Regions from separate parts of the Lentzea sp. NPDC058436 genome, predicted to be linked through region 3. Evidence: riboswitches for the same ligand, from Rfam matches in the RefSeq annotation. Region 3 holds a riboswitch; each other region holds the start of a gene.
The links. Region 3 has a riboswitch for glycine ahead of gcvT (glycine cleavage system aminomethyltransferase GcvT). Riboswitches for the same ligand answer to the same signal wherever they lie in the genome.

Region 1 (9,386 bases), on a different contig from region 3:
ATCGCGCCCCACAGGACGTAGACCAGCATCTTCGCCAGCAGCGCGTGCATCCGCGACGGCGCCGTCAGGAACGTCGTCGTGATCGTCCGCCTGCTGATCTCACCGGAGATCGCCATCGCGCCGAAGATCATCGGGAAGATCGTCGAGATGTTGATCGCCCGCGCCATGCCGAACAGCGAGACCTTCCACTGGTCCGGCGTGACCCCGAGGAAGTCCGACACCTCGTCGACGTCACCGCTCGACGCGAAGTCCACGAAGAACTGTCCGAGCAGGCCCGTCGCGAGCCCCCAGCCGAGCGCCAGCACCGCCGTCGGGATCAGCAGACCCCACCACAGGCCGGTCGTCGTCGTCTTGCGGAGCTCCGCTCCCACGAGGTTGCCCATCAGGCCCAACCACCCTGCTGCTGGTACGGATTCGGGGCCTGCGCCGGCGGATGCCCGGCGTACTGGCCGCTGGTGAGCTGGAAGAACAGCCGTTCGAGGTCGACCTGCTCCTCCTGGATGCCGTAGATCGACACACCTGCCTGCAACGCGAGGTCGGCGACCTGCCGCGAGTCCACACCGGACACCGCGAGCCTGCCGTCCGGCAGCTGTTCGATCGCCTGCACACCGGCGTTGCGCAGAGCGTGTGCGAGAGCGTTGATGTCCGACGGCTGCACGAGCACGCGCCGCTGCTGCGACTGCCGCAACTGGTCCAACGGCCCGTAGAACATCGTCTGACCGCGCGAGATGATCACGACCTGGTCGACGGTCTGCTCGACCTCGGCCAGCAGGTGGCTGGAGATCAGCACCGTGCGGCCCATGCGCGCGTAGGACTGCAGGAACGTGCGCAGCCAGGCGATGCCCTCGGGGTCGAGGCCGTTCGCCGGCTCGTCCAGCACGAGCACCTGCGGGTCGCCGAGCAACGCCGTGGCCAGCGCCAGCCGCTGCTTCATGCCGAGGGAGAACCCGCCCACCTTGCGGTCGGCGGCGCTGCCCAGGCCGACCAGGCCGATGACCTGGTCGGCCTGCGCGTCCGGCACGCCGATGGCCGACGCGTACACGCGCAGGTGGTTGCGGGCGGAGCGGGAGGGGTGGAACCCCTGCGCCTCCAGCACCGCGCCCACGACGCGGCCGGGCTGGCCGAGCTGGTGGAACGGTCGTCCGTTGATCGTCGCCGTGCCGCCCGTGGGCTTGACGAGACCCAGCAACATCCGCAGGGTCGTCGTCTTGCCAGCGCCGTTCGGGCCGAGGAAGCCCGTCACGCTGCCGGGTGACACGGTGAAGCTCAGGTTCTGCACCGCGGTCACCTGACCGAACTGCTTGGTCAGGTTCTGGACCGCGATGAGGCCGCTGCCGTCATGCATGCGGCCCATCCTGCCTGAAAGGTCACTCCGGCAAGGCGTGCTTGGGACGAGACACGACGGGAGCGCGGTGCACCACGGGTGGTTCGTCGGTCAAGATCGGCAGCTCGGTGGTCATCTCGGCCGGGGTTTCGTCCGGCATCTCGATAACACCTGATCGAGTGAAGGGGTTGCGCAACGGCCGGCGCCGTTCGCGGTGCGGCAGCCCTTCTCCGATGAGGTGCTGGTGCGCCATGTTCCAGACCTGGCAAGGCCACCGGCGTCGGCGCAGCCAACCGGGACACGCCCTGCACCGGCCGTCCTCGTCGGGCTGGTGCACGGTGAGCAGCAGGCGCCAGCCGTCCGCGAGGCGGTGGATCTCCGCACGCGCCAACGGAACGAGCGCCTCGGCTTCACCCTGCTCAGCGACCTTGTCCAGCAGTGCCAGGCGTTGCAGCACCGCGTCGCGCAAGCTCGCGTCCATCACATCTTCGCCGTGGCCTGGTCGAGCAAAGAGCCCAGGCGGCGCGTCTGGGTGGCGGACATCACAGCGGTCTCGCCAGGAGGCGTGACCAGCAGGACGCGGTCGTTCTCCACCAGAACGGTCATCGATCTGTCGCGACCGAACGGGTCGTGGCAGTGGATCCATCCCTGTGGTTCAGCCATGGAATCTCCCTTCGAGGGACACCCGACTTGGTCTTCATCGGCCGAACCCCCTGCTCGCCGCACCGCGATCGGCGGAATTCACTCGTTTGCTGGACGGGCCGGACACGGGCAGTGGTCCACTCGGGGAAACTTTTGGGTCGCGTTTCGGCAGGGGTGCTGGGCGCGGCCCGACGAAGCCCGCTATATTTGGTGACGGCGGCCCCGCTCCCAGTGACCCCCAGGCTGGTTGAGCGCGGCCGCCCTTTATTTTTCCCACTTTCCGGCACGTCCTGCCTTCAAAACAGTTGCGCCCGGCGTTCTCGTACGCTGTAAGGTCCTCGTACACTGTAAGGGGGACCGGAGATGACTTCGACGACCGAAGAGGTCGGGGTGCGCCCGCACCCGCAGCGCTGGGCCGTTCTCGGCGTGCTGTGCCTGTCCGTGATGGTGGTGGTGCTGGACAACACCGTCCTCAACGTGGCGATTCCGTCCATCTCGACGAGTCTGGGCGCGAGCACCGCCGACATCCAGTGGATGATCAACGCCTACTCGCTGGCACTGGCGGGCCTGCTGCTCACGACCGGGTCGCTCAGCGACAGGTTCGGCCGCAAGCGCGCGCTGCTGACGGGCCTGGTCCTGTTCGGCACGGGCAGCGCGGTCGCGGCCTGGGCGAGCACGTCCGAGGCGCTGATCGCGGCCCGCGGCTTCATGGGCATCGGCGCCGCGGTGCTGATGCCGGGCACGCTCGCCGTGCTGACGCAGTTGTTCGACGACAAGGAACGCCCCAAGGCCATCGGCATCTGGGCCGCCGTCACGAGCCTCGGCTTCGCGGCGGGACCGGTGATCGGCGGCGCGCTCATCAAGCACTTCTGGTGGGGCTCGGTGTTCCTGATCAACGTGCCGGTGGCGGTCCTCGCGCTCGCTGCCGTCGCGTTCCTGGTGCCGGAGTCCAAGGACCCGGCCGTGCGCAGGCCGGACGTGATCGGCTCGATCCTGTCGATCATCGGCATGGTGTCGATCGTGTACGCGGTGATCGAGGTGCCGGAGCACGGGTTCGGCTCGGTCGAGTTCGGCGTGCCGGTCGCGATCGGCCTGGTCACCATGACCGGATTCGCGTTGTGGGAACGGCACACCGCCGACCCGATGCTCGACCTGACGTTCTTCCACAACCGCCGGTTCACCGGTGCCGTGGCCTCGGGCGTGCTGGCGGCGTTCGGCATGGCGGGCTCGCTCTTCCTGCTGACGCAACACCTCCAGGGCGTGCTCGGCTACAGCCCGCTGGAGGCCGGCGTGCGCGTGGCGCCGATGGCGATCGCGCTGCTGATCACCAGCAACACGTTGGGACAGCTCGTGATCAGGCTCGGCGCCGGCAGGGCGATGCTGCTCGGCATGACGATCGTCGCGAGCGGCGTGGCGTTGCTGTCGATCGGCACCACCTACCCGCCGACGCTGGCGGGGCTGGTCCTCATCGGCGTCGGAGTCGGTGTGTCGCAACCGGTCGCGGTCAACGCGCTGATGGGGTCGATCCCGCCGGAACGGGCCGGCGTCGCGTCCGGGCTGTCGGGGACGCTGTCGGAGCTGGGGTCCTCGTTCGGCATCGCCGTCCTGGGCGCGCTGCTGTCGGCGCGGTTCGCGGCCTCGCTGCCGGACGGCGTGCCGGGGCGTTCGCTGTCCGAGGCCCTGCACAGCGGCGCGGACGTCGCGGTGGTGCGCGAGGCGTTCTCGAACGGCATGACCGTCAGCCTCGTGATCGGCGCGATCGCGGTGTTCCTGGGAGGTGTTGTGGCCAGCGTGTTGCTCCGGCGTGCATAGGATCGTCGACGTGGAGAGCGTGTGGTTCAGCAAACCCAGGCCCGGCGGCGGCCAGCCCCTCGGCCTGAGCCGTGAGGTGATCGTCCGCAAGGCGATGGAGATGCTGGACGAACACGGTCTGCAGAAGCTGTCCATGCGCAGGCTCGCCGCGGAGCTCGGCGCGGCCCCCATGTCGCTGTACTGGCACGTGCCGACGAAGGACGCGCTGATCGAGCTGTGCCTCGACGAGGTCTACGGCGAGTTCCCCCTGCCGGGGCCGGACGACGACTGGGAGACCGCGGTGCGCGGGATGATGCACGCGATGCGTCAGATCGCGCACAAGCACCCGTGGTGGGTCAAGAACATCGGCGAGTTCAACAGCATCGGCCCCAAGGCGGTGGCGATGTCGGACTCGATGTTCGAACCGATGCTGCGGGCGGGTCTGCCCCTCGCGGCGGCGGCCAAGTCGGTCTCGACGGTGTCGAGCTTCGCCGTCGGGTACGTCATCGCCGAGGTCAACTTCATCGCCCGCGGCGGGATGGACTCCCCGCCGCCGGACCTGGCCAAGATCGCCGACCTGTACCGGGACAAGCACCCGAACTACGTCAGGATGCTGGACGAGCAGGAGATCTGGTCGCTGGAGAGCCAGTTCGAGTTCGGGCTGGACTGCGTGATCGACGGCATCAAGGCGCGCGTCGCCGCCCTCAGGTAGGCGAAACCCCCGCAGCGATTCACGCGTGCGGGGGCCTCATTCATTCAGTTGGTCTTCAGACGACGCTCTCCAGCGGCGTGTGCGGGAGGCCGGTCGCCTCGGCCACCGGGCCGTTGGTCAGCTGACCGGCGTGGACGTTCAGGCCCAGGGCCAGCGAACGGTCGTCCTTCAGCGCCTGCGTCCAGCCCTTGTCGGCCAGCGCGACCGCGTACGGCAGCGTCACGTTGGTCAGCGCGTAGGTCGACGTGCGCGGGACGGCGCCCGGCATGTTCGCGACGCAGTAGAACACCGAGTTGTGGACCTCGTAGGTCGGCTCGGCGTGCGTGGTCGCGCGGGAGTCCTCGAAGCAGCCGCCCTGGTCGATGGCGATGTCGACGAGCACCGAACCCGGCTTCATGTCCGCGACCAGCGCGTTCGACACGAGCTTCGGCGCGGCGGCACCGGGGACGAGCACGGCGCCGATGACCAGGTCGGCCTCGCGGACGGCCTGCTCGATGGCGAACGAGTTCGAGGCGAGCGTGCGGAGGCGGCCCTGGAACTGGGCGTCGATCTGGCGCAGGCGGTCGACGTTGGTGTCGAGGATCTGCACGTCCGCGCCCATGCCCACGGCGATGGTGGCGGCGTTGACCCCCGCCACGCCGCCGCCGATCACGACCACGCGGGCCGGGGCGACACCGGGGACGCCACCGGGCAGCACGCCGCGGCCGCCGGAGGGCTTCATCAGGCTGAACGCGCCGACCTGCGGGGCGAGCCTGCCCGCGACCTCGGACATCGGGGCGAGCAGCGGCAGCGCGCGGTTCGGCAGCTGCACGGTCTCGTAGGCGATGGCCGTGGTGCCGGACGCGAGCAGCGCCTCGGTCAGCGGCTTGTCGGCGGCGAGGTGCAGGTACGTGAAGAGGGTCTGGCCGGCCCGCAGACGCGGGTACTCCTCGGCGATGGGCTCCTTGACCTTGAGAACCAGGTCACCCTCCGCCCACACGTCGTCGGCGGTCGCGAGGATCTTGGCACCGGCGGCGAGGTACTCCTCGTCGGTGATCGCGGAGCCCAGACCGGCACCCTGCTCGACGAACACGTCGTGCCCGCGGCTCGTCAGCTCGTGCGCACCGGCAGGGGTGAGAGCGACGCGGTACTCGTGGTTCTTGATCTCGCGGGGGACTGCGATCCGCACGATGACTCCTCCGTTCGGTGGCCGACATCTCACAATGTGAGCCAGTCGCAAGGTCATGTCACTGTGCAGATAGCACTATCCGGTACCAGCTGGATTGTTCACTTGGGACAGAGCGACCTGAACGTGGTTCGCGTTCCACGCGCCCGTCCGGCGTTGACACCCGGCGGGGACCGCACATAGCGTGCGCGCCGAGAACTGAACACCGGCCGCGGCGCGAAAGCGTCAGAACCCGAGTGGGAGAGACCTCGACGAACTGGTCGGGGCGCCGAAGGGGCAAGCTCCCGCACACTCTCAGGCAGCAAGACCGCTCGGGGTAGGCAACTCTGCACGGCGGAGGGGGCGCTAGTTGTCCTGACCCGTCACAGCCAGAGGAGTCGCGCCGTGGAGTTCCCCGAGAACCTGCTCTACACCGTCGAGCACGAGTGGGTCGACTGGACGCCGGGCACCCAGGACCCGCTGACCTGCGGAATCACCGAGTACGCTGCCGACGCGCTGGGCGACATCGTGTACGTGCAGCTGCCTGAGGTCGGCACCAAGGTCGTCACCAACGCCGTGTGCGGCGAGCTCGAGTCGACCAAGTCCGTCAGCGACCTCTTCTCGCCCGTCACCGGTGAGGTCATCGAGGTCAACAACGCCGTCGTGGACGACCCGGCGGTCGTGAACACCGACCCGTACGGCGCCGGCTGGCTGTTCAAGGTCCGCGTCGAGTCGGCCGAGAACCTGCTGACCGCGGCGAAGTACGCCGAGCTCACCAAGACCGACTGACATGCGCCTGACTGACCGCTCCACCACCACGAAGGACTGATCAGTGGCGATCAGCGTTTTCGACCTGTTCTCCGTCGGCATCGGACCGTCCAGCTCCCACACGGTCGGCCCGATGCGCGCGGCGGCCATGTTCGTCGACAAGCTCGGCGACCGAACGTCCACAGTGGACCGCGTGCACGTCGAGCTGTTCGGCTCGCTCGGCGCGACCGGGCACGGCCACGGCAGCCCCAAGGCCGTGTTCCTGGGCCTCGAAGGCAACCTCCCGGAGGAGGTCGATCCCGCCGTCGCGGCCGGTCGCGTCGAGGAGATCATCTCCAGCGGACGGCTGAAGCTCGGCGGCACGCACGAGATCGGCTTCGTGCACGACCGCGACCTCGTCATGCACCGCCGCAAGTCACTCCCGTTGCACCCCAACGGGATGAGCTTCGAGGCGTTCGCGGACGGCAAGTCGGTCGAGCACGCCGTCTACTACTCGATCGGCGGCGGTTTCGTCGTCGACGAGAACGCCAGCGGCACCGACCGGATCAAGCCCGACTCGACGCCGTTGCCGCACCCGTTCCTGACCGGCGACCAGCTCCTCGCGCGCTGCCGCGAGACCGGCCTGTCGATCAGCGAGATCATGATGGCCAACGAGCTGTCGTGGCGCACGGAAACCGAGGTCCGCGAAGGACTTCTGCACATCTGGCACGTCATGCAGGAGTGCGTCGAACGCGGCTGCACCGAGCACGGCGTCCTGCCCGGCGGCCTCAAGGTCCGCCGCCGTGCCGCCGAGATGCGCAAACGCCTGGAGGGCGAGCACTTCGTCACCGACCCGCTGCGGGTCATGGACTGGGTGACGCTCTTCGCGCTGGCCGTCAACGAGGAGAACGCGGCAGGCGGCCGCGTCGTCACCGCACCGACCAACGGCGCGGCCGGCATTGTCCCCGCGGTCCTGCACTACTACACGAAGTTCGTGCCGGGAGCGTCCGACGACGGCGTCGTCCGGTTCCTGCTGACCGCGGGCGCGATCGGCGTGCTGTTCAAGGAGAACGCGTCGATCTCCGGCGCCGAGGTCGGCTGCCAGGGCGAGGTCGGCTCTGCCTGCTCGATGGCCGCCGGCGGACTCGCCGAGGTGCTCGGCGGCACCCCCGAACAGGTCGAGAACGCCGCCGAGATCGCCATGGAGCACAACCTCGGCCTCACGTGCGACCCGATCGGCGGACTGGTGCAGATCCCGTGCATCGAACGCAACGCCGTCGCGTCCATCAAGGCGATCACGGCCGTGCGCATGGCTTTGCGCGGTGACGGCTCGCACTTCGTGTCGCTCGACAAGGTCATCAAGACCATGCGGGACACCGGCAAGGACATGTCGGTGAAGTACAAGGAGACGGCACGCGGCGGGCTCGCCGTGAACGTCATCGAGTGCTGAGCCACTCCTCGACCTCTTCTTGAGGCGTGGGACCGGTCCAGCGCAACCACGTGCCGAACGTGCTGTTCGCACTGTTCACGTCCGACCACTCCTCGGCGAGGTGCTCGACGACCTCGTCGGGGAGCGTGTCGGCCAGCCGCAGCCACGGCGTCAGGCTCTGGTCGAGCTGCGCGGCCGCCTGGAGCAGTTCACCGAGGTCGCGCAGGCGATTTTCGTCCGCCGCTGCACGCAGAACGACGTCGGTGACCTGCTCGTACAGCGCGGTGCGTTCCGCCTCCGGCCAGTCCTGCCAGCCCGCCCACGTCAGTCCCATGGTGAGGCGGGAGTCGGGATCGTCGTCCAGCAGACCGATCACCCGGTACCCGAGCCGGCGCCAGGCAGGCCCGTACTCCTCGGGCTCGAAGTGGTCCTCGACCTCCCAGGCGAACTGCCACACGACCTTGTCCGGCACGAGCGCCGGATCACCGTCGAGCAGCGCCAGTTCGGCCTCGGTCCAGCAGAGCCCACAGCCCTTCAACGCGCGTCGTACGCCTTCTGCGCGTCCAGCACGTCGGGCATCCGCGCCTCCAGCAGGTGGATCAACGACAGCAACCGCTCCGCCGTCTCGCGGCCGAGCGGCGTGAGGCTGTAGTCGACCCGCGGCGGGTTCGTGGGCTGCGCGTCGCGGTGCACGAGGCCGTCGCGTTCGAGCGCCTGCAGCGTCTGGGACAGCATCTTCTCGCTGACCCCGTCGACGCGGCGGCGCAGCTCGTTGAACCGCAGCGGACCGTCGACGAGCACGCCCATCGTCAGGCCGCCCCACCTGCCGGTGACGTGCTCCAGCAAGGGACGTGACGGGCACGCCTTCGCGAACACGTTGTACTCCATGTCGACATCATAGCTGGTGGGGACGCTTACTGATAGTAAGTGTGAGGGTTCTCCGCGTCAGGAGAACCCTCACACCGTCAGAACGGCCAGGTGGCGTTCTGACCTGCTTCGAGAAGGGGGACCATGCGGAACGTCGCGTCCGTCAGGCCGCCGAACTCGTGCCTGTTGGCCTTTCCGGTCGCGTACGCGGCGTGCTGGTACCCGCCCAGGTTGAAGCCGTAGATCGGCACGTGCGCCGGCACGACGTCCGAGACGCCGTTGCCGTAGTACCCGGACATCGTCTGCATGTCCGAGATGATGAACACGCGGTCGTGCCGCTTGTACGAGCGCCGCAGCGACCCGACGATGTCGGTGCCGTGCCCGACCTCGCCGATCCGCTCGAGGAACCGGCCGACCTCGCGGATCACCGATGCCCCGCGCGCGACGTCGTGGCGGAACGTGCCGTCCGCGAACCCGACGACGTCGACCTGCTCGCCCTTCGCGCCCAGCGCCACGCCGAAGACCGCCGCGGCCTTGGCCGGGGTGACCTTCGAACGCGCCGAGATCGCGCCGCCCGTCATCGACGCCGAGGTGTCGATCAGGACCAGCGAACGGCCCGGCAGCGCGGGCAGGTTGCTCAACGACGCCTGCAGCGCCTGGTCCAGGGCGTGGCCCCAGCGCAGGCTCGGCGCCGCCTCGTACGCGGACAGGAAGCGGAACGGGAACTGCC
Region 2 (9,386 bases), on a different contig from region 3:
CTCGGGCAGGGCCTGCAGCGTCAGCACGCGGGACACGCGGTAGGTGCGGCCGCTGCCGACGAAGTACCAGGTGCCCGCCTTCAGCACGAGCCCGTACGGGTCGACCTCGCGTTCGACGACCTCGTTGCCCCACCGCTGGTAGGTCATCCGCACGCGGCGCTGCTCCCAGACGGCGTCGGCGATCGTGGCGAGGTGCTCGGTGGGTTCGTCGCCGCGGAACCACGTCGGGGTGTCGAGGTGGAACCGCCTGCGGATCTGCTCGGCGCGGGAACGCAGTTCGGTCGGCAGCGCGGCGAGGAGCTTGAGCTGGGCGGCGGCCGCGAACTCCCCCAGCCCCAGTGCCTCCGCCGGTCCGGGGAGGCCCGCGAGGAACAGCGACCGCGCCTCGCCGGTGGTGAGGCCGGTGAGCCGGGTGCGGTAGCCGTCGACCAGCTGGTACCCGCCGGCCGGGCCGCGGTCGGCGTAGACGGGGACGCCGGACGCTGAGAGGGACTCGATGTCGCGGTAGATGGTGCGGGGCGAGACCTCCAGCTCCTCGGCCAGTTCGTCGGCCGTCATCCGGCCCCTGGACTGCAGGAGCAGGAGGACCTGGAGGAGCCTGCCGGATTTCATGGAGCAAACCTGACACGATCTGTCAGGAATTGCCAGCAGAGTGACGGTCATGAAGGCAACCGGAACCATCGAAGTGAAGAGCTGGGACGAGAAGACCTGGGACGGCCGGTCCTACAAGGAGGTCGAGGGGCGCAAGCTCACCGAGGCGCACGTCCAGTTCTCGTACACGGGTGACGTGAGCGGCGTCGGCAGCTGCCGGTACCTCATGTACTACGGCGACGACGTGGCGTGGACGACCGCGATCGAGGAGGTCGTGACCGACGAGGGCACGCTGGTACTGCGGCACGTCGGCGCCTACCGGTCCGCTGTGGAGGGTTCCACCGAGGTCGTCGACGGCACCGGCAGGTACCTGAACGCGCGAGGTGCGGTGACGATCGACTGGGCGGAGGATGGCAGCGGCACCTACACCCTGGAGTACGAGGTCTGACCATGACCAACGCCCCCATCTACGACGCGGCCAAGCAGCGGATCACCTCGCTCGTCGAGGGCCGTGACCCGCAGACGCCCGTGGCGGCGACGCCCGGCTGGTCGGTCAAGGACGTGGTGGCGCACCTCGCCGGCGGTCTGCGCGACTTCGTGGACCGCCGGTTCGACGGTGTCGAGTCCGGCGAGTGGGGCGAACGGCAGGTGCGCGACCGCCGCGACAACTCGCTGTCCGACGCCTTCGCCGAGTGGGACGCGAACCTGGACCTGGCCCGGCCGTTGTTCGACACGCCGATGGGGCCGGTGCTGGTGTCCGAGGTGGTGGCGCACGAGCACGATCTCCGTGCGGCACTGGGGGTTCCTGGTCACCGGGACGGCGTCGAAGTGCGGGCGGCGCTGGTGCGGCCGTTGCAGGAGCTCGACAAGCGCATGCGGGAGAACGACGTGCCTGCGCTGCGGATCACGCTGGAGCACGGCGACCGCGTGCTCGGCCACGGCGACCCGGCGGGGACGTTGCGGACGACGTCGTTCGAGCTGGTGCGGGCCATCGGCGGGCGGCGGTCCGCGGACCAGATCAAGGCGATGGACTGGGACGGGGATCCGGACGTGTGGATCTCCGCGCTGGCGTTGTTCGGACGGCACCGCCCGGAGCCGTTCGAGGAGTAGCTTTCCCGCGTGACCGAGTGGCTCGCCGACACCCGCGACTCCTACGACACCGTTGCCGCCAGCTATGCCGAACTCACTCGTGACCTGCTGGCCGGTCTGCCCCACCTGCGGGCGGCGCTGCGCTTGTTCGCCGAGGAGGTGAGCGGGCCGGTCCTCGACGTCGGTTGCGGGCCCGGTGACATCACCGCGCGGCTGAACGACCTCGGGGCCGACGCGTCCGGGATCGACCTCTCCCCCGCGATGATCGCGCTCGCCCGGCGCAACCACCCCGAGCTGCGGTTCGAGGTGGGGTCGATGACGGACCCGCTGCCCGGACCGGTCGGCGGGATCCTCGCCTGGTGGTCGCTGATCCACGTGCCGGACGAGCTCGTGCCCGTCGTGCTCGGGCACTTCCACGACGCGTTGCGGCCGGACGGGTTGCTGCAGCTGGGTTTCCACGTCGGTGACCGCACGAACCTCAAGACGCAGGGCTACGGCGGGCACCCGATGCAGGTGAACGTGCACCTGCGCCCTCCGGACCGGGTGGCGCAGTGGCTGCGGGACGCCGGGTTCACCGTCGAGGCGCGGTGGCTGCTCGGAGAGGACGGCGCGATCCTGTTCGCCCGGCGCGGGTGAGACGATCTGCACCGTGTCGGACGAACAGACGTGCCAGCGTTGTGGTGAGACGGTCGAGCTGGAGGCCGAGGACTTCGCGCTGTTCGAGCGGATGCACCCGGACTGCTTCCACTTCGCGTTCGAGCACGACCTGGCGAAGCCGGGCCTGAGCCCCGACGAGAACTGCGGCGACGACGCCTGTCCCGTCGGGGCCTGAAAGCCCTCGATCAGCTGCTGTACGCCTCAAGCGGCGGGCAGGAGCAGACCAGGTTGCGGTCGCCCTTCGCGCCGTCGATGCGGCGGACCGGCGGCCAGATCTTCGGGGTCGCGCTCTGGCCGGCGGGGAAGACGGCCTCCTCGCGGGTGTACGGGTGGTTCCACTCGCCGACGGTCACGCAGGCCGCGGTGTGCGGGGCGTTGCGCAGCGGGTTGTCCTCGACGGGCCACTCGCCGGCGCCGACGCGGTCGATCTCGTGCTTGATGGCGATCATGGCGTTGATGAACCTGTCGATCTCGCCCAGGTCCTCGGACTCGGTCGGCTCGACCATCAGCGTGCCGGCGACCGGAAACGACATGGTCGGGGCGTGCAGGCCGTAGTCGGCGAGGCGCTTCGCGACGTCGTCCACCGTCACGCCGGTGGCCTTGGTGATCGGGCGCAGGTCGAGGATGCACTCGTGGGCCACGAAGCCGCCCTCGCCGGTGTAGAGGACCGGGTAGTGCTCGTCCAGGCGCCGTGCCACGTAGTTCGCGGCGGCCACGGCCGTCAGGGTCGCGCGGCGCAGGCCGTCGCCGCCCATCATGCGCACGTACGCCCACGAGATCGGCAGGATCGACGCGGAACCCCACGGGGCCGCGGAGATCGGGCCGACGCCGGTGGCCGGGCCCGCGGTGGGCTGCAGCGGGTGGTTCGGCAGGAACGGCGCGAGGTGCTCGCGGACGCCGATCGGGCCGACGCCGGGGCCGCCGCCGCCGTGCGGGATGCAGAACGTCTTGTGCAGGTTCAGGTGCGAGACGTCCGAGCCGAACTTGCCGTACCTCGCCAACCCGATGAGGGCGTTGAGGTTCGCGCCGTCGACGTACACCTGGCCGCCCGCGTCGTGGACCAGGCCGCAGACCTCGCGGACGGTGTCCTCGTACACGCCGTGGGTCGACGGGTAGGTGATCATGATCGCGGCCAGGTCGTCGGCGTGCTCGGCGACCGTGGTGCGCAGGTGGCCCATGTCGATGTTGCCCTTGTCGTCGCACTTCACGACGACGACGCGCATGCCGGCCATGACGGCGGACGCGGCGTTGGTGCCGTGGGCGGACGACGGGATCAGGCAGACGTCGCGGGCGGCGTTGCCGTTGGCGCGGTGGTACGCGCGGATGGCGAGCAGACCGGCGAACTCACCCTGCGAACCGGCGTTGGGCTGCAGCGAGACGGCGTCGTAGCCGGTGACCTCGGCGAGCCAGGCCTCCAGGTCCGACACGATCTTCAGCATGCCGCGCGCGTCCTCGACGGGCGCGAACGGGTGCAGGCCCGAGAACTCCGGCCACGTGATGGACTCCATCTCCGCGGTGGCGTTCAGCTTCATCGTGCAGGAGCCGAGCGGGATCATGCTGCGGTCCAGGGCGACGTCCTTGTCGGACAACGCGCGCAGGTAGCGCAGCAGGGCCGTCTCGGAGCGGTGCGCGTGGAAGACCGGGTGGGTCAGGTAGTCCGAGGTGCGGCGCAGGTCGGCCGGGATGCCGTCGGCGGTGTCGGCGTCGATGGCGTCCACGTCGGCCTTGGTGACGCCGAACGCCTCCCACACGGCGATGATGTGCGCGCGCGTGGTCTTCTCGTCGCACGCGATGGCGACGACGTCGGCGTCGACGAGACGCAGGTTGATGCCGGCCGCGCGGGCCTTCTCGACGACGGCGGCGGCCTCACCGGGAACGCGGACCTCGACGGTGTCGAAGAACTCGCCGTGCACGACGTCCAGACCGGCCTCGCACAGGCCCGTGGCGAGCACGGTGGCCAGGCGGTGCACGCGGGTCGCGATGGCGCGCAGGCCCTCGGGGCCGTGGTAGACGGCGTACATGGACGCGATCACGGCCAGCAGCACCTGAGCGGTGCAGATGTTGGACGTGGCCTTCTCGCGGCGGATGTGCTGCTCGCGCGTCTGCAACGCGAGGCGGTAGGCCAGCGAGCCGTCCGCGTCGACGGAGACACCGACGAGACGGCCGGGCAGCTGACGCTCCAGACCGGACCGGACGGCCATGTACCCGGCGTGCGGGCCGCCGAAGCCGATCGGCACGCCGAAGCGCTGCGTGGTGCCGACGACGACGTCCGCGCCGATCTCACCCGGAGCGCGCAGCAGGGTCAGCGCGAGAAGGTCGGCGACGACCACGGCCTGCGCGCCCGCGGCGTGGATCTCCTCGATCAGACCGGCCTGGTCGCGCACCACACCGGACGCGCCGGGGTAGGACAGCAGCACGCCGTAGAAGTCGCCACCGAGGCCCAGGCCCTCGATGCCCTGCGACAGGTCGGCGACGACGATCTCGATGCCGAGCGGCTCGGCGCGCGTCTCGATCACGGCCAGCGTCTGCGGCAGCGTGTCGGCGTCGACGACGAACTTGTTCGACTTGGACTTGCCGGCGCGGCGCACGAGCGTCATCGCCTCGGCGGCGGCGGTCGACTCGTCCAGCATGGACGCGTTCGCGGTCGGCAGGCCCGTCAGGTCGCCCACCATCGTCTGGAAGTTCAGCAGCGCTTCGAGGCGGCCCTGCGAGATCTCCGGCTGGTACGGCGTGTAGGCCGTGTACCAGGCGGGGCTTTCGAGCACGTTGCGCAGGATCACGCCCGGCGTCACGGTGTCGTAGTAGCCGAGGCCGATCATCTGCGTCATCGGGCGGTTCTGCGACGCGAGCTCACGCAGCTCCGCGAGCGCCTCGGTCTCGGTGGCCGGCGCGGGCAGGTCCAGCACGAGGTCGCGTTCGTGGATGGACGACGGAACCGCGTGCTGCGCCAGTTCCTCCAGCGATCCGACGCCGATGACGTCGAGGATGCGCGCGAGTTCGGCGGGGCGCGGACCGACGTGGCGGTCGGCGAACGGGGTGCCGTGCTCGAGAGCGGCGAGCGGAATGCGGTCCTGCGTCATCTAACGCCTCCGGGGGTGGCTGCGGGCACACTGGTCCTGTGCCCTCCCCGCTCTGTCCGTACCCCGGCTGGGGCGCCTGAGAGGTTCACCCGTTGCGAGAACGGGCTTTCACCGTCGGCGGGATTCCCTTGCGGGAGTCCACTTTCCAGAGGCGTCTCGCTCTGGCGGTCCTGGATGCCTGAGAGGTTCCCGGGGAGGGACTTGCTCCTTCGGCGCCGGGCTCGTGACCCGGTCTCTCCCGCCTGAGTTCAGCGACTACCCGAGAAGAATACCCGCAGGCAGCCCGGGTAGTCGCTAGGGACGCGACCTACGTCTCAGTGGCGAGACCGGCGAGCGCTCCCGCGACGGGGTCCGCCGGGTCGTCGCGCACCGCCGCGAGCAGGTGCCGGGTGCTCACGATGGCGTCACCGCGCCGGGCCGCGACGAGCTTCGCGCGTTCCACCGCGCGGTCGACCGAACCGCCTTCCGGCAACGCCGCCGGGTCCACTCCGGCCTCGCGCAACGCCGCCGCGCCGTCCGACTCGAACTCCGGCTTGAGCCTGCGGCCCGCGACCTTCAGGTGGTGGTCGACCGTCAGCACCGCCTCCACGAGGTCGCGGGACGAGAAGTCGCGCTTCGCGGCCACGGCGAGGAGCTGGGCCTCGGCGCGCACGACGGTCAGCAGCGGGCCGCCCAGTCCCTGACCCTTCGCGACCAGGCGCATCAGCCAGCGCACGTACCCGCCGCCGGCGTCCCCTTCGAGCGCGCCCGCCTTGCGCAGCAACCGGACGGCCCTCGCCTCCTCGACCTCGGCGTGGGGTCGCGCGGCATCGGCTCGTACGGCGGCGGCCGTCGCCTCGACGTCCACTCCGCGCAGCAGGAACAGGTCGGCGGCACGTCCGGAACGCTGCTTCAGCAACGCGAGCGAGAGGTGGGTCGTGGTCAGCACGCCGTCGCCGGCCTGGGCGAACGCCGCGAGCAGGCACTCGTGCAGCGCACGGCTGACGGGCGGCACGGTCTCCAGGGCGAGGCGGTCGCAGGAGACGTTCAGCAACGCCGTGACGTCCGGATGAGCCTCGGGAACGACACCGCCGTCGTCGTCGGCCCAGGTCTCGGTCCCCCGCGCCATCGCCTGGGCCCGCAGCGACTTCACGCCGAGCTTGCGGCCGGGCCCGGTGGTGTCGATCAGCGAGATCAGCAGGTTCTCGGTGCCGACGAAGCCGAACTCCAGCCGCACCGCGCGCTGCGCCGCCGCTTCCAGCACCTTCACGACCTGATAGGAGGGGGTGTGCGTCATGCGGAGAACGCTAGGGGCGCAGCGGTTCCGCTCGCTTCTGCCGACCGGCCATCCCACGGCGCCAGTCGGCCACGGTCGTCGGGCCGGTCAGCCGGTGGCGCGCTCGCGACGGCGGCGGGTCAGCTCGTCCTCGGTCATCGGGGCGATCTCGACGCCGTCCGCTCGTTCGGCCGGGAACTCGTGGATCGTGCCGGAGATCTCGCGCATCGCACCGCTCACCGCGATGCCGAACACGCCCTGACCGCCCTGCAGCAGATCAACGACCTCTTCCGGTGAGGTGCACTCGTAGACGGTGGTGCCGTCGGAGAACAGGGTGATCTTCGCCAGGTCCTGCACGCCGCGTCGGCGCAGGTGGTCGACCGCCACCCTGATGTTCTGCAACGAGACACCGGTGTCCAGCAGCCGCTTCACGACCTTGAGGACCAGGATGTCCTTGAAGGAGTACAGCCTCTGGCTGCCGGAGCCGTGCGCCATCCGCACCGTCGGCGCGACCAGCCCGGTCCGTGCCCAGTAGTCGAGCTGCCGGTACGTGATGCCCGCGACCTGACACGCCGCGGGTCCTCGGTAACCGACGAGCTCGTCCGGCAGCGAGGAGTCCGGGAACAGTTCACCCTGCAGCCCGGATTCGGCCCTCAAGGGCGCTTCCTCGACCACGCCTGCCTCCCCTCGGAACGGCCACGAAACTCATGACCGTCAAGCCGCCGCGTCCGCTTTCACGGCGCGGCGACGTCCACTCGAGTTCGACGGTAGGACCGGTCCGAGGGCAGGTCAACGCGACGCGCGGGGAGTGTCGACCCTCAACCTCAGGTGGAGAGTCACACCGTCACCCGAACTAGCACGTTCAGGTGACGTTTAGTGATCGTTTAGCGGTCAAAACGACCGTAAGTAGTCCGATGGAGGGACGTCCAAACGAACTGCCTCGTGCCCTAACGAGACGCAGTGCGACACACCCGGAAACTCAGGTGTCCGCGCCCCTGAAGTCCTCGGGGGAGACCGAGTCGAGGAACTCGCGGAACTTCTCCACCTCGTCCTCCTGCTCGTCCGGGATGATCAGGCCGGCCTCGGCGAGCACGGCCTCCTCGGCGTGGATCGGCACGCCGACCCGCAACGCCAGCGCCACCGAGTCGGACGGCCGCGCGGACACCCGCACGTCGCCGTCGAACACGAGCTCCGCGAAGAACGTGCCCTCCTGCAGGTCGGTGATCCGCACCTGCTCCAGGTTGCGTCCCAGCGCCCCGATGACGTCCTTCAACAGGTCGTGGGTGAGCGGACGCGCGGGACGCACGCCCTGCTGCTCGAGCGCGATCGCCGTGGCCTCGACGGATCCGATCCAGATCGGCAGGTACCGCTCGCCCTCGGTTTCCCGCAGCAGGAGGATCGGCTGGTTCTGGGGCAGCTCCACCCGGACGCCCACGACGCGCATCTCACTCATCGGGTCTCGCCTCCCTCTGACTCGTTGGGGAGTACCCGGTTCGTCTCCGAGCATCCCCCGGCGTATGCGTTCGACGCTACCCGCCAAGCGGGCCGTGTGCTCAATCGTTGCGGGCAGAACGTGATCAAGATGATTGCCGCAACCCTGCTCTCACCAACAACGTGTGCAACGAGGTGAAGAGGTCAGCCAATTCCCGCACCGTCTCAGGATCTGAGAACGAGTTCAGCACGACGACCTCGTGATCCGCTGCCGCGCGGACCGCGCGCAGGTGTTCGCGCTCGACGCCGAGACCGGTCATCAGCCGGATCGTGCGGAGCGCTGTGATGTCGTCGGTGGTGAACCGGCCACCGGGGCCGGGACGCAGCAGACCGTCGCGCTCCAGCTGGGACAGCTGGTCGGCGCTGGTTCCGGTCTGGGTCAGCAGTTCGATCCGGGAGACCGACGCCGCGTCCTCCGGGACGGCGGCGAGCTGCTCGCGGATCACCTTGAGCGGTAAGTACCTGTCCCGTTGTGCGGACAGCACGAACCGCAACCTCTCGACGTCCGCCACGCTGAACTGGCGGTAGCCGGAGGCGGTGCGTGCCGGGCGGACCAGCCCCTCCGCTTCCAGGAAGCGGATCTTGGAGATGGTGACGTCGGGGAACTCGGGACGAAGCTGTGCGAGCACAGCTCCGATGCTCGAGTCCCCGCGTTGTGGCCGCCCGGCCGTCACGCGTCAGGCTCCCGCGGAGCCAGGACCCGTCAGGAAGACGAGGCGGAACTTGCCGATCTGGACCTCGTCACCGTTCGCGAGGACGGCCTGGTCGACCGGCTCGCGGTTGACGTAGGTGCCGTTGAGGCTGCCCACGTCGATGACGACGAACTCGCCGCTCTCCCGGCGGAACTCGGCGTGCCGGCGCGAGACCGTCACGTCGTCCAGGAAGATGTCGCTGTCGGGGTGGCGCCCGGCGCTCGTCGTGTCTCGGTCCAGCAGGAACCGGGAACCGGCGTTCGGACCGCGCTTGACCACGAGCAGCGCGGAACCGGCGGGAAGGGCGTCAACACCGGCAACGGCCGGCTCCTGTGCGGGCGCCTCGGCGCCGCCTTCCATCTCCTGGAGGAAGTCCGCCCGGAAGACGGAGGTCCGCTCCGGGGACTGCTCCGGCGGAACGCCTGGGCCGTCGTTCGTGCTCACCTGAGCTCTCCTCCTGCTGCTGGATCCGTCACTTCCGGTAAAACCTATCGCGTTGGGGTCACCGCCTTCAGCGCGGCTCCCCTTCCG
Region 3 (9,386 bases):
GCCCAGGGCGGTCCCGTTGATCGCGGCCACGACCGGCTTGCCGAGCTTCTCCAGCCGGCGCAGCTGGGACTTGAGCTCCTCGACGCCTTCCAGCGCCTGCGAGGCGTTCTCCGGCGTGATCGCGATCAGCACGTTCAGGTCGCCGCCGGCGAAGAACGTCTTCTTGGCGGACGTGATGACCACGCCGGTGATGTCGTCGGCTTCGAGCTTCGAGACCGCGTCGCCCATCAGCTCGCGGTACTCGTCGTTCATGACGTTGGCGGAACCGGACATGTCCATCGTCAGCGTGACGATGCCGTCGGAGTCCTTGTCGTAGTGGAAGGGCATGCCTCAGACCCTCTCGATGATCGTCGCGATACCCATGCCGCCGCCCACGCACAGCGTGGCGAGCCCGCGGCGCAGGTCCCGGCGCTCCAGCTCGTCCAGCAGCGTGCCGAGGATCATGCAGCCGGTGGCGCCGAGCGGGTGGCCCAGCGCGATCGCGCCGCCGTTGACGTTGACCTTGTCCTCGGGGATGTCCATGTCCCGCAGGAACTTCAGCACGACCGAGGAGAACGCCTCGTTGACCTCGAACAGGTCGATGTCCTCGACCGAGAGCCCTGCCTTGTCCAGTGCCTTGCGCGCGGACGGCGCTGGCCCGGTGAGCATGATCGTCGGCTCGGTGCCCACGACGGCGACCGAGACGATCCGGGCGCGCGCGGTCAGTCCGAGAGCCTTGCCCGCCGCCGCGGACCCGATCAGCATCGCGGCCGAGCCGTCGACGATCTGCGACGAGTTGCCCGGCGTGTGCACGTGGGAGATGCGCTCGACGGTGGGGTAGCGGTCGATCGCGACGGTGTCGTAACCGAGGTCGCCGTGGAACTGGAAGCTCGGCTTGAGCCTGCCCAGGGACTCCACGGTGGACTCGGGACGGATCGTCTCGTCCTCCTTGAGCACCACCGTGCCGTTCTGGTCGACGACCGGCACGACGGACCGTTCGAACCAGCCGTTCTTCTGCGCCTCGAACGCGCGGGCGTGCGACCGGGCGGCCCACGCGTCGACGTCCGTGCGCGAGAAGCCCTCCAGCGTCGCGATCAGGTCGGCCGAGACGCCCTGCGGCACGAACGACAGGTCGAAGTTCGTCTGCGGGTCGATCGCCCACGCGCCGCCGTCGGAGCCCATCGGCACGCGCGACATCGACTCGACGCCACCCGCCACCACCAGGTCCTCGAACCCGGACGCGACCTTGGCCGCGGCGAGGTTCACCGACTCCAGGCCGGACGCGCAGAAGCGGTTGAGCTGCACACCGGCGGGACGCTGGTCCCACCCGGCGGCCAGCACCGCCGTGCGGGCGATGTCCCCGCCCTGCTCGCCGAGCGGAGACACCACGCCGAACACGACGTCGTCCACCGCGGAGGTGTCGAGGGAGTTGCGTTCGGACAGCGCGCGCAGCACGCCGGCGGCCAGATCGACGGGCTTGACGCTGTGCAGCGACCCGCGCTTCCCCTTGCCGCGCGGCGTGCGCACCGCGTCGAAGATCAAGGCTTCGCTCATGACACCACGCTAGGCCCGCCGCTGGTGGCTGGCCATGACCGTGAAGGGTGACCGATTAGCTCACCGCGAGCTGCAGGTACTCGGGATCCTCAGTCTCGACGAACCCGAGCCTCTTGTAGAGCCTGCGCGCAGGCAGGTTGTCCACCCACACGCGCAGGCGCACGACCTTCCAGCCCTCCTCCACCGCCCACTCCAGCACGGCCTTGAGCAGGCCCTCGCCGAGCCCGCGGCCGCGGTGCGACGGCCGCACCCACATCGAGTAGAGGTAGAGCCCCTCCGGCTTCGCCGTGGCCGCGACCAGGGCGACGGGCTCGTCGTCGAGCGCGACGACCTTCAGGCCCTCCGCGGCGCGCTCCCGCCACTCGGTCTCGTCGTACTCCTGCTCGACCGCCAGCGTCGACCCGAACTCCTCGGGGTCGCTCGACAGCGCTTCCAGCCGGATGTCGCGCCACAACCGCCACTCGTCCGGCGCGACCTGATGGATCTGCATACCGGGCAGTCTGGACGACGGGGTGGGAATTTCGCTCAGTTTTTCGGGTGACGGCCTGGCGCGGCGGTCATGGCGTGGATCACCGCCCGGTGGTTTCGTGGACCGCATGGCAGAGCGTCGATCGCGGTGGATGGACAGCGACCTGGACCAGTTGCGCCAGCTCGCGCGCACGTTCTTCGAGAAGGAGGTCACGCCGCACGCCGAACGCTTCGCCGAGCAGAAGCAGGTCGACCGCGAGCTGTGGCGCAAGGCCGGTGAGCTCGGCCTGCTGTGCCTCTCCATCCCCGAGGAGTACGGCGGCGGTGGCGGCACGTTCGCGCACGAGGCCGTGTTGCTGGAGGAGCAGGCACGGGCCGGCGACAGCGCGTGGGGCAACAGTGTCCACAGCGGCATCGTCGCCCACTACCTCAACTCCTACGGCACCGAAGAGCAGAAGCGGCGCTGGCTGCCCAAGCTCGCGTCCGGCGAGTACGTCGGCGCGATCGCCATGACCGAACCCGGCGCGGGCTCCGACCTCCAGGGCATCCGCACGAAGGCCCTCAAGGACGGCGACGAGTACGTCATCAACGGCTCGAAGACGTTCATCACGAACGGCGTGCACGCCGACCTGGTGATCGTCGTGGCCAAGACCGACCCCGCGCAGGGCGCCACCGGCATCTCGCTGCTCGTCGTGGAGAACGACATCCGGCGCGGCCGCGTGCTCGACAAGGTCGGCATGAAGGGCCAGGACACCGCCGAGCTGTTCTTCGACGACGTCCGCGTGCCCGCCGCGAACCTCCTCGGCGGGCAGGAGGGCCTCGGGTTCGTCCAGCTCATGCAGCAGCTTCCGCAGGAGCGCCTGATCATCGGTGTCTGCTGCATCGCGGGCATCGAGGCCGCCGTCGACCTCACGCTGAAGTACGTGAAGGAGCGCACGGCGTTCGGCAAGGAGCTGATCAAGTTCCAGAACACCCGGTTCAAGCTCGCCGAGTGCGCCACCGAGGCGGCCGTGACCAGGGCGTTCATCGACGAGTGCGTCGAGAAGCACCTGCGAGGCGAACTGGACGTGCCGACCGCCGCGATGGCGAAGTGGTGGGCGAGCGACCGGCTGAGCAAGGTCGTCGACGAGTGCGTGCAGCTCTTCGGCGGCTACGGCTACATGAACGAGTACCCGATCGCACGTGCCTGGTCCGACGCCCGCGTCCAGCGGATCTACGGCGGCACGAACGAGATCATGAAGGAAATCATCGCGAGGTCCCTGTGAGCGGGCCGCTGGCAGGACTTCGAGTCGTCGAGCTCGCGGGCCTCGCGCCCGCGCCGTTCGCGTGCATGGTGCTCGCCGACCTCGGCGCGGACGTGGTCCAGGTGCACAAGCCGGGAAGCCGCTCGACCGTCCCCGGCGACTTCCTCGGCCGCAACCGGCGCTCGATCGCGATCGACACCCGCAGGCCGGAGGGCGCCGAGCTGGTGCTGGGGCTCGTCGAGCGCTCGGACGTGCTGGTCGAGGGCTTCCGGCCGGGTGTGACCGAACGCCTGGGCATCGGGCCCGCGCAGTGCCTCGCCCGCAACCCGCGCCTCATATATGGACGCATGACCGGCTGGGGCCAGGACGGGCCCCTGTCCGACCGCGCCGGGCACGACATCAACTACATCGCCGTCGCGGGCGCTCTGGAGCCACTGGGCCGGGCCGGCGGGCCGCCGTCGTTCCCGATCAACCTGCTCGGCGACTTCGGCGGGGGAGGGCTGCTGCTGGCCCTCGGCGTGCTCGCCGCGCTGTACGAGAGGGAACGCTCCGGGCGCGGCCAGGTGGTCGACGCCGCGATGGTCGACGGGGCTGCGTTGCTGACGACGTTCCTGCACGGGATGCGCTCGGCGGGCATGTGGTCGGGTGGCCGCGGCGAGAACATGCTCGACGGTGGAGTGCCGTTCTACGACGTCTACGAGGCCGCGGACGGGCAGTACGTGGCGGTGGGCGCGCTGGAGGAGAAGTTCTACGCCGACCTGGTGCGCGTGCTGGGCCTGGAGGAAGCACCCTCGCGCAACGACCCGGCGAACTGGCCCGAGCTGCGCGAGCGCATCGCGGCGGCGGTGAAGACGCGGTCCAGGGACGAGTGGGCCGACCTCGCGCGGGACACGGACGCGTGCCTGGCACCGGTGCTGACCCCGGACGAGGCGGCGCGTCACCCGTACAACGCGAGCCGCGACACCTTCGTGGACGTGGCGGGGGCACTGCACCCGGCGCCGGCGCCCCGGTTCGACCGCACTCCCGCCGCCGTTCCGACGTCGCCGGTTCCGACGGGGACGAACACCGCGGAAGTGCTTGCCGACATGGGTGTGGCGGATGCCCGAATTATGGAACTACGACGGTCTGGAGTAATTGGATAATGCCCGGGAGCGCATTTATTGCGCCACAACGGCGTGACGGTGCGTGATGGGACACGTTCGGCATCCGGGTGAGGCCCGGTGCAACAGTCTCTCTTCCAAGCTGTGGGATGCGAGGGTCCTCGTGTTCACCTCGTGCCCAGGACATCGGCGCTGTTGACGCCCCTCTTTAGCCGCCATTCGGGTGACGTTGGCCGTCCTGCAGGCGTGCGTCGCTGGTGGATCTTAGGGCGAGTTGGGCGTGGTCGTTGTTCATCGCAAGGGTGAATGAGGGACCATGACGGGTGACACGGGCGGTCCGCCGCCTGACCGGTGAACCACACGGACGGAGAGGTACCTGTGAACCTCAAGAAGGTGCTAGTGCTGGCGGGCGTCGCGCTGGTGCTGTTCCTCCTGATCACCCGGCCAGAAGAGTCCGCCTCGGCGGTCCAGACGGCTCTCGGCTTCCTGCGGGACGGCGCGGAGTCGATCATCACCTTCGTCCGGAGCCTCTTCGGGACGGCCACCCCTCTCGCCTAGTGACGGAGGGTGATCTTCGGCCGTTCGCGTTGAGCCGGACGGGTGGAATGAGGCCAATCACGCACTGGTAACGGGTGTTCTGGGGATTCAGGGTCTGGCGATTGTCAGACCTACCGAATACCTTCCGCTGCAATGGCCGATCCCCGACCGACGAGGAGGCATTGATGGTCGAGGACTCCGGGGTCCACGAGCTGTTGCAGCAGTGGGCGGCTGAACGGTCTGATGACGCAGAGATGCAGGAGGTGAACCGGATCAAGAACGCGTGGCTCGCGGAGGCTCCCCCCTCGGCGCCTGGCATCCCCGTCCAGCGGGGCGGCAGGAGTGGGTCGCGTGGCTTGGTCAAGGTCGACTCGGCGGATCCGGCCTACGTGGCCGCGATGCGCAAACGGGCGCCGGAGGCACCCGAGGCACTGCTCGCCGCCGCGGCGAGCTACTGGCAGCTGGTGGGCGACGTCGCCGAGGCCGAGCAGTGGTGGGACGCGGGCATCAGCCCGTTGGACCAGCGCGCGCTCGACTACCGCGCGGCCGGCCTGTCTCCTGCCGATCTCGGGAGGCGCCTGGGACCGATGACGGTTCTCCAGCACCTTCGTCGTGGCTCCGCCGCGGCCTGGTGCGTCGCACGTCTGCAGAGGCAGCGCCGGGACGGCGTGGCGTAAGTGGTCGACGGGCTCTCGGAGGCGAGAGCCCTGCAGTTCCCCTCACGGGTGGCCTCCTCTTCGCGGAGGCCTCACCCAAGTAGTGTGGAGGTCGTGCGCGGCCTCCTTACTCCCCAGCGTGTGCTGATCGCGTTCGCCTGTCTGGCGGCGCTGATCGTCTGTTGCGGGCTCGCGTACTGGCAGTGGCAGCGCTTCGAGTCCGCCAGCGGCACGTTCCAGAACCTCGGGTACGTGCTCCAGTGGCCGCTCTTCGGCCTCTTCCCGCTCTTCATGGTGTGGCGGTTCCGCCGTCTCGCCCGTGAGCGTCGTGACGCGGCTCTCTCACCTGAGCCGGTTGCGCCTGCTCCGAAGCCGGTAAGTACGGTTGTCGCCGTCAAACCCGCGCCTGTCGAGCACTTCGACGATGACGAGGACGCGGAGCTCGCGGCCTACAACCGCATGCTCGCGGACCTCAACGCGCGGGACGGTCGTTGAGCGAAGGCGGGCAGATGAAGGGTGCGTTGACCCGGTTCAGGGTCATGGCTTACGTGGTCGGAGTCTTCCTGCTGCTCCTGGTCGTGGCCATGGTGCTCAAGTACGCCGCGGACATGGACGGCGCGATGAAGGTCGTCGGCCCGGTCCACGGCTTCCTCTACGCCATCTACCTGGTGATTTCCGTCGACCTGGCGCTGAAGCTGCGCTGGTCGATCAAGGGCACCGCCCTGGTGCTGCTCGCCGGCACCGTGCCGTTCCTGTCGTTCTGGGCGGAGCGCAAGGTGGTGGAGAAGACCGCGCAGGGCGTGCCACTGTGACGTTTGGCCTGCTAGCGTCTGGGGCTACCAACTGAACACGGCCGTTGATGTCGCGCGGGAGAGCTCCCTTCGGTGGGAGCGCCGAAGGAGCAACTCCTCCCCGGAATCTCTCAGGTACAAGTACCGCGCGACGAAGGCAACTCTGGAAAGCAGGCTGCTCGGCAGCCTCGCCCACGGTGCAAGCCACTTCGGTGGTGAAGCTCTCAGGCTCATGACAGAGGGGGAGGCTCGCTCTAGTGAGGAGTCTCCGATGGACCGTGTCATTCTTCTGATGCCTCAGCCGGCCGCGTCCGGCTCTTCGGCGCACCCTGGAGGAGCGTTCTGATGTCCCGCCTCACGCCTCTGAACGCCGAGCACGAGCAGCTCGGCGCGATGTTCACCGACTTCGCGGGCTGGCGGATGCCGCTGCGCTACTCGTCCGAACTTGCGGAGCACCACGCGGTGCGCACGACCGCGGGCCTGTTCGACCTCACGCACATGGGTGAGATCGTGCTGACCGGCCCGGCCGCGGGCGAGGCCCTCGACTACGCGTTGGTGGGCCACATCTCGGCGCTGGCCGTCGGCAAGGCGCGCTACACGATGATCACCCAGGCCGACGGCGGCGTGATCGACGACCTGATCGTGTACCGCCTCGGCGACGAGGAGTTCATGGTCGTCGCGAACGCCTCCAACGCTTCAGTGGTGGCCGAAGCCCTCGTCGAGCGTGCCGCCGGCTTCGACACCGTCGTCACCGACAGGTCGACCGACTACGCGTTGATCGCGATCCAGGGTCCGAAGTCGGTCGAGATCCTTTCGGGGCTGACCTCCACCGACCTGTCGACGGTCAAGTACTACGCCTCCTACCCGTCCACGGTGGCCGGCGTCGAAGCGCTGCTCGCCCGCACCGGCTACACCGGCGAGGAGGGCTTCGAGCTCTTCGTGGCACCCGCCGACGCACCCGCCGTGTGGGCCGCGCTGCTGTCCGCGGGCGAGGCGCACGAGCTCAAGCCGTGCGGTCTCGGCTGCCGCGACACGTTGCGTCTCGAAGCCGGAATGCCCTTGTACGGCAACGAGCTGACGACGTCGCTCTCGCCGTACAACGCGAACCTGGGCCGCGTCGTGAAGCTCGACAAGCCTGGCGACTTCGTGGGCCGCGACGCCCTGACCAAGGTCGCCGAGTCCGGTGTGGACTCGGTCCTGGTCGGCCTGAAGACCCCCGAGCGCCGCGCCCCGCGCCACGGCTACGCGGTGCTCAACGGCGACGAGGTCGTGGGCGAGGTGACGTCGGGCGCGCTGTCCCCGACCCTCGGCTACTCCGTCGCCATGGCCTACGTGACCCGTGCCAGTGCCGAGCCGGGCACCCAGTTGCTGGTCGACGTCCGCGGCAAGAAGCAGCCGGTCGAGGTCGTCGCACTTCCGTTCTACAAGCGCGCCAAGTAGGGAGATCTTCCAGATGTCCGACCAGTTCAACGCTTCCCTCGCGGAGTACGACCCCGAGGTGGCCGAGGCCGTTGCGGCCGAGCTGGCACGCCAGCAGGGCACTCTCGAGATGATCGCCTCGGAGAACTTCACGCCCGTCTCGGTGCTCCAGGCCCAGGGCTCGGTGCTGACCAACAAGTACGCCGAGGGCTACCCCGGCCGCCGCTACTACGGCGGCTGCGAGCACGTGGACGTCGTAGAGCGCCTCGCCATCGAGCGCATCAAGTCGCTCTTCGGCGCCGGCTTCGCGAACGTCCAGCCCCACTCCGGCGCGCAGGCCAACGCCGCCGCCATGTTCGCGCTCCTCCAGCCCGGCGACACGATCCTGGGCCTGGACCTCGCGCACGGCGGCCACCTGACGCACGGCATGCGCATCAACTTCTCGGGCAAGCTCTACAACGTCGTCCCGTACCACGTCGCGGACTCGGACGGCCGCGTCGACATGGCCGAGGTCGAGCGCCTGGCCACCGAGCACCGCCCGAAGCTGATCGTCGCGGGCTGGTCCGCCTACCCGCGCCAGCTGGACTTCGCGGAGTTCCGCCGCATCGCGGACTCGGTCGAGGCCTACCTGATGGTCGACATGGCGCACTTCGCCGGCCTGGTGGCCGCGGGCCTGCACCCGTCGCCCGTGCCGCACGCGCACGTCACGACGACCACGACCCACAAGACCCTCGGCGGCCCCCGCGGCGGCGTGATCCTGTCGAACGAGGCGGACATCGCCAAGAAGATCAACTCGGCGGTCTTCCCAGGCCAGCAGGGCGGCCCCCTGGAGCACGTGATCGCGGCCAAGGCAGTGGCGTTCAAGCACGCCGCGTCGCCGGAGTTCGCCGACCGCCAGCGCCGTACGCTGGAAGGCGCGCGGATCCTGGCCGACCGGCTGTCGCAGGCCGACGTCGCCGATGCCGGCGTGAAGGTGCTGACCGGGGGCACCGACGTGCACCTGGTTCTCGTGGACCTGGTCTCGTCCGAGTTGGACGGCAAGCAGGCCGAGGACGTGCTGCACCAGATCGGGATCACGGTCAACCGCAACGCCGTTCCGAACGACCCGCGTCCGCCGATGGTGACGTCCGGGCTGCGGATCGGTACGCCGGCGCTTGCCACGCGTGGGTTCGGCGAGGTGGATTTCGTCGAGGTCGCGGATGTGATCGCCGAGGCTTTGAAGCCTGGTGCTGCGGTTGAGGAGTTGCGGGGGCGGGTTGAGGTGCTGGCTGCGAAGCACCCGCTGTACTCGACGCTCTGATTCCTGTGGTGTTGAGCGCGGTGGTGTGCTGATCTCGGTGAGGCTCTGATCTCGGCGGCGTGCTGACCGGGTTGGCGTTCGGGCTGGGTTCGCGGTTTGAGCGCCGTGTTCTGTGTTTTCTGATCTTGTCGGACCCCCTGAGTAGCGTTTGGGCTCAGGGGGTCTTCCTTTTGGGGGGACGCCTGCGTCAGCTTGCGGCCTTCTTGTTGGGGACCGTTTTCGGCGCGTCGGTTTCGTGGGTCGTCTCCCTGTTGCGTTGGCGGCTGCCTGTTTGTTGTTCGTAGGTGGTGGCGTTGCTTGCGGGTGTTGCGGTTGTGTGCGTTGGCTGAGGGCTCTGC

Region 1: it holds a riboswitch for glycine, as region 3 does, so the genes downstream of both, gcvH (glycine cleavage system protein GcvH) here and gcvT (glycine cleavage system aminomethyltransferase GcvT) in region 3, are expected to answer to the same signal.
Region 2: it holds a riboswitch for glycine, as region 3 does, so the genes downstream of both, gcvP (aminomethyl-transferring glycine dehydrogenase) here and gcvT (glycine cleavage system aminomethyltransferase GcvT) in region 3, are expected to answer to the same signal.

The regions. Positions count from the first base shown of each region.
Region 1 covers NZ_JBHXLF010000013.1:152,208-161,593, forward strand. The annotation lists gene ACFWN2_RS33460 (ABC transporter permease subunit) at 1-383, opposite strand, end outside; gene ACFWN2_RS33465 (ABC transporter ATP-binding protein) at 383-1,345, opposite strand; gene ACFWN2_RS33470 (hypothetical protein) at 1,368-1,805, opposite strand; gene ACFWN2_RS33475 (hypothetical protein) at 1,805-1,987, opposite strand; gene ACFWN2_RS33480 (MFS transporter) at 2,330-3,778, shown strand; gene ACFWN2_RS33485 (TetR/AcrR family transcriptional regulator) at 3,789-4,469, shown strand; gene ald (alanine dehydrogenase) at 4,525-5,637, opposite strand; glycine riboswitch at 5,862-5,954, shown strand; gene gcvH (glycine cleavage system protein GcvH) at 6,019-6,402, shown strand; gene ACFWN2_RS33500 (L-serine ammonia-lyase) at 6,446-7,810, shown strand; gene ACFWN2_RS33505 (nucleoside-diphosphate sugar epimerase/dehydratase) at 7,797-8,327, opposite strand; gene ACFWN2_RS33510 (winged helix-turn-helix transcriptional regulator) at 8,324-8,677, opposite strand; gene ACFWN2_RS33515 (TROVE domain-containing protein) at 8,755-9,386, opposite strand, start outside.
Region 2 covers NZ_JBHXLF010000003.1:902,148-911,533, forward strand. The annotation lists gene ACFWN2_RS17965 (helix-turn-helix transcriptional regulator) at 1-612, opposite strand, end outside; gene ACFWN2_RS17970 (DUF3224 domain-containing protein) at 662-1,039, shown strand; gene ACFWN2_RS17975 (maleylpyruvate isomerase family mycothiol-dependent enzyme) at 1,042-1,701, shown strand; gene ACFWN2_RS17980 (class I SAM-dependent DNA methyltransferase) at 1,711-2,316, shown strand; gene ACFWN2_RS17985 (hypothetical protein) at 2,330-2,512, shown strand; gene gcvP (aminomethyl-transferring glycine dehydrogenase) at 2,523-5,417, opposite strand; glycine riboswitch at 5,573-5,668, opposite strand; gene ACFWN2_RS17995 (Clp protease N-terminal domain-containing protein) at 5,725-6,693, opposite strand; gene ACFWN2_RS18000 (MerR family transcriptional regulator) at 6,781-7,347, opposite strand; gene ACFWN2_RS18005 (bifunctional nuclease family protein) at 7,652-8,125, opposite strand; gene ACFWN2_RS18010 (MerR family transcriptional regulator) at 8,250-8,792, opposite strand; gene garA (glycogen accumulation regulator GarA) at 8,841-9,299, opposite strand.
Region 3 covers NZ_JBHXLF010000015.1:212-9,597, reverse strand. The annotation lists gene ACFWN2_RS34410 (3-hydroxyacyl-CoA dehydrogenase NAD-binding domain-containing protein) at 1-327, opposite strand, end outside; gene ACFWN2_RS34405 (acetyl-CoA C-acetyltransferase) at 331-1,533, opposite strand; gene ACFWN2_RS34400 (GNAT family N-acetyltransferase) at 1,589-2,023, opposite strand; gene ACFWN2_RS34395 (acyl-CoA dehydrogenase family protein) at 2,130-3,266, shown strand; gene ACFWN2_RS34390 (CaiB/BaiF CoA transferase family protein) at 3,263-4,387, shown strand; gene ACFWN2_RS34385 (hypothetical protein) at 4,724-4,903, shown strand; gene ACFWN2_RS34380 (transcriptional regulator) at 5,068-5,559, shown strand; gene ACFWN2_RS34375 (hypothetical protein) at 5,653-6,033, shown strand; gene ACFWN2_RS34370 (DUF3817 domain-containing protein) at 6,048-6,350, shown strand; glycine riboswitch at 6,396-6,486, shown strand; glycine riboswitch at 6,487-6,578, shown strand; gene gcvT (glycine cleavage system aminomethyltransferase GcvT) at 6,675-7,769, shown strand; gene glyA (serine hydroxymethyltransferase) at 7,783-9,048, shown strand.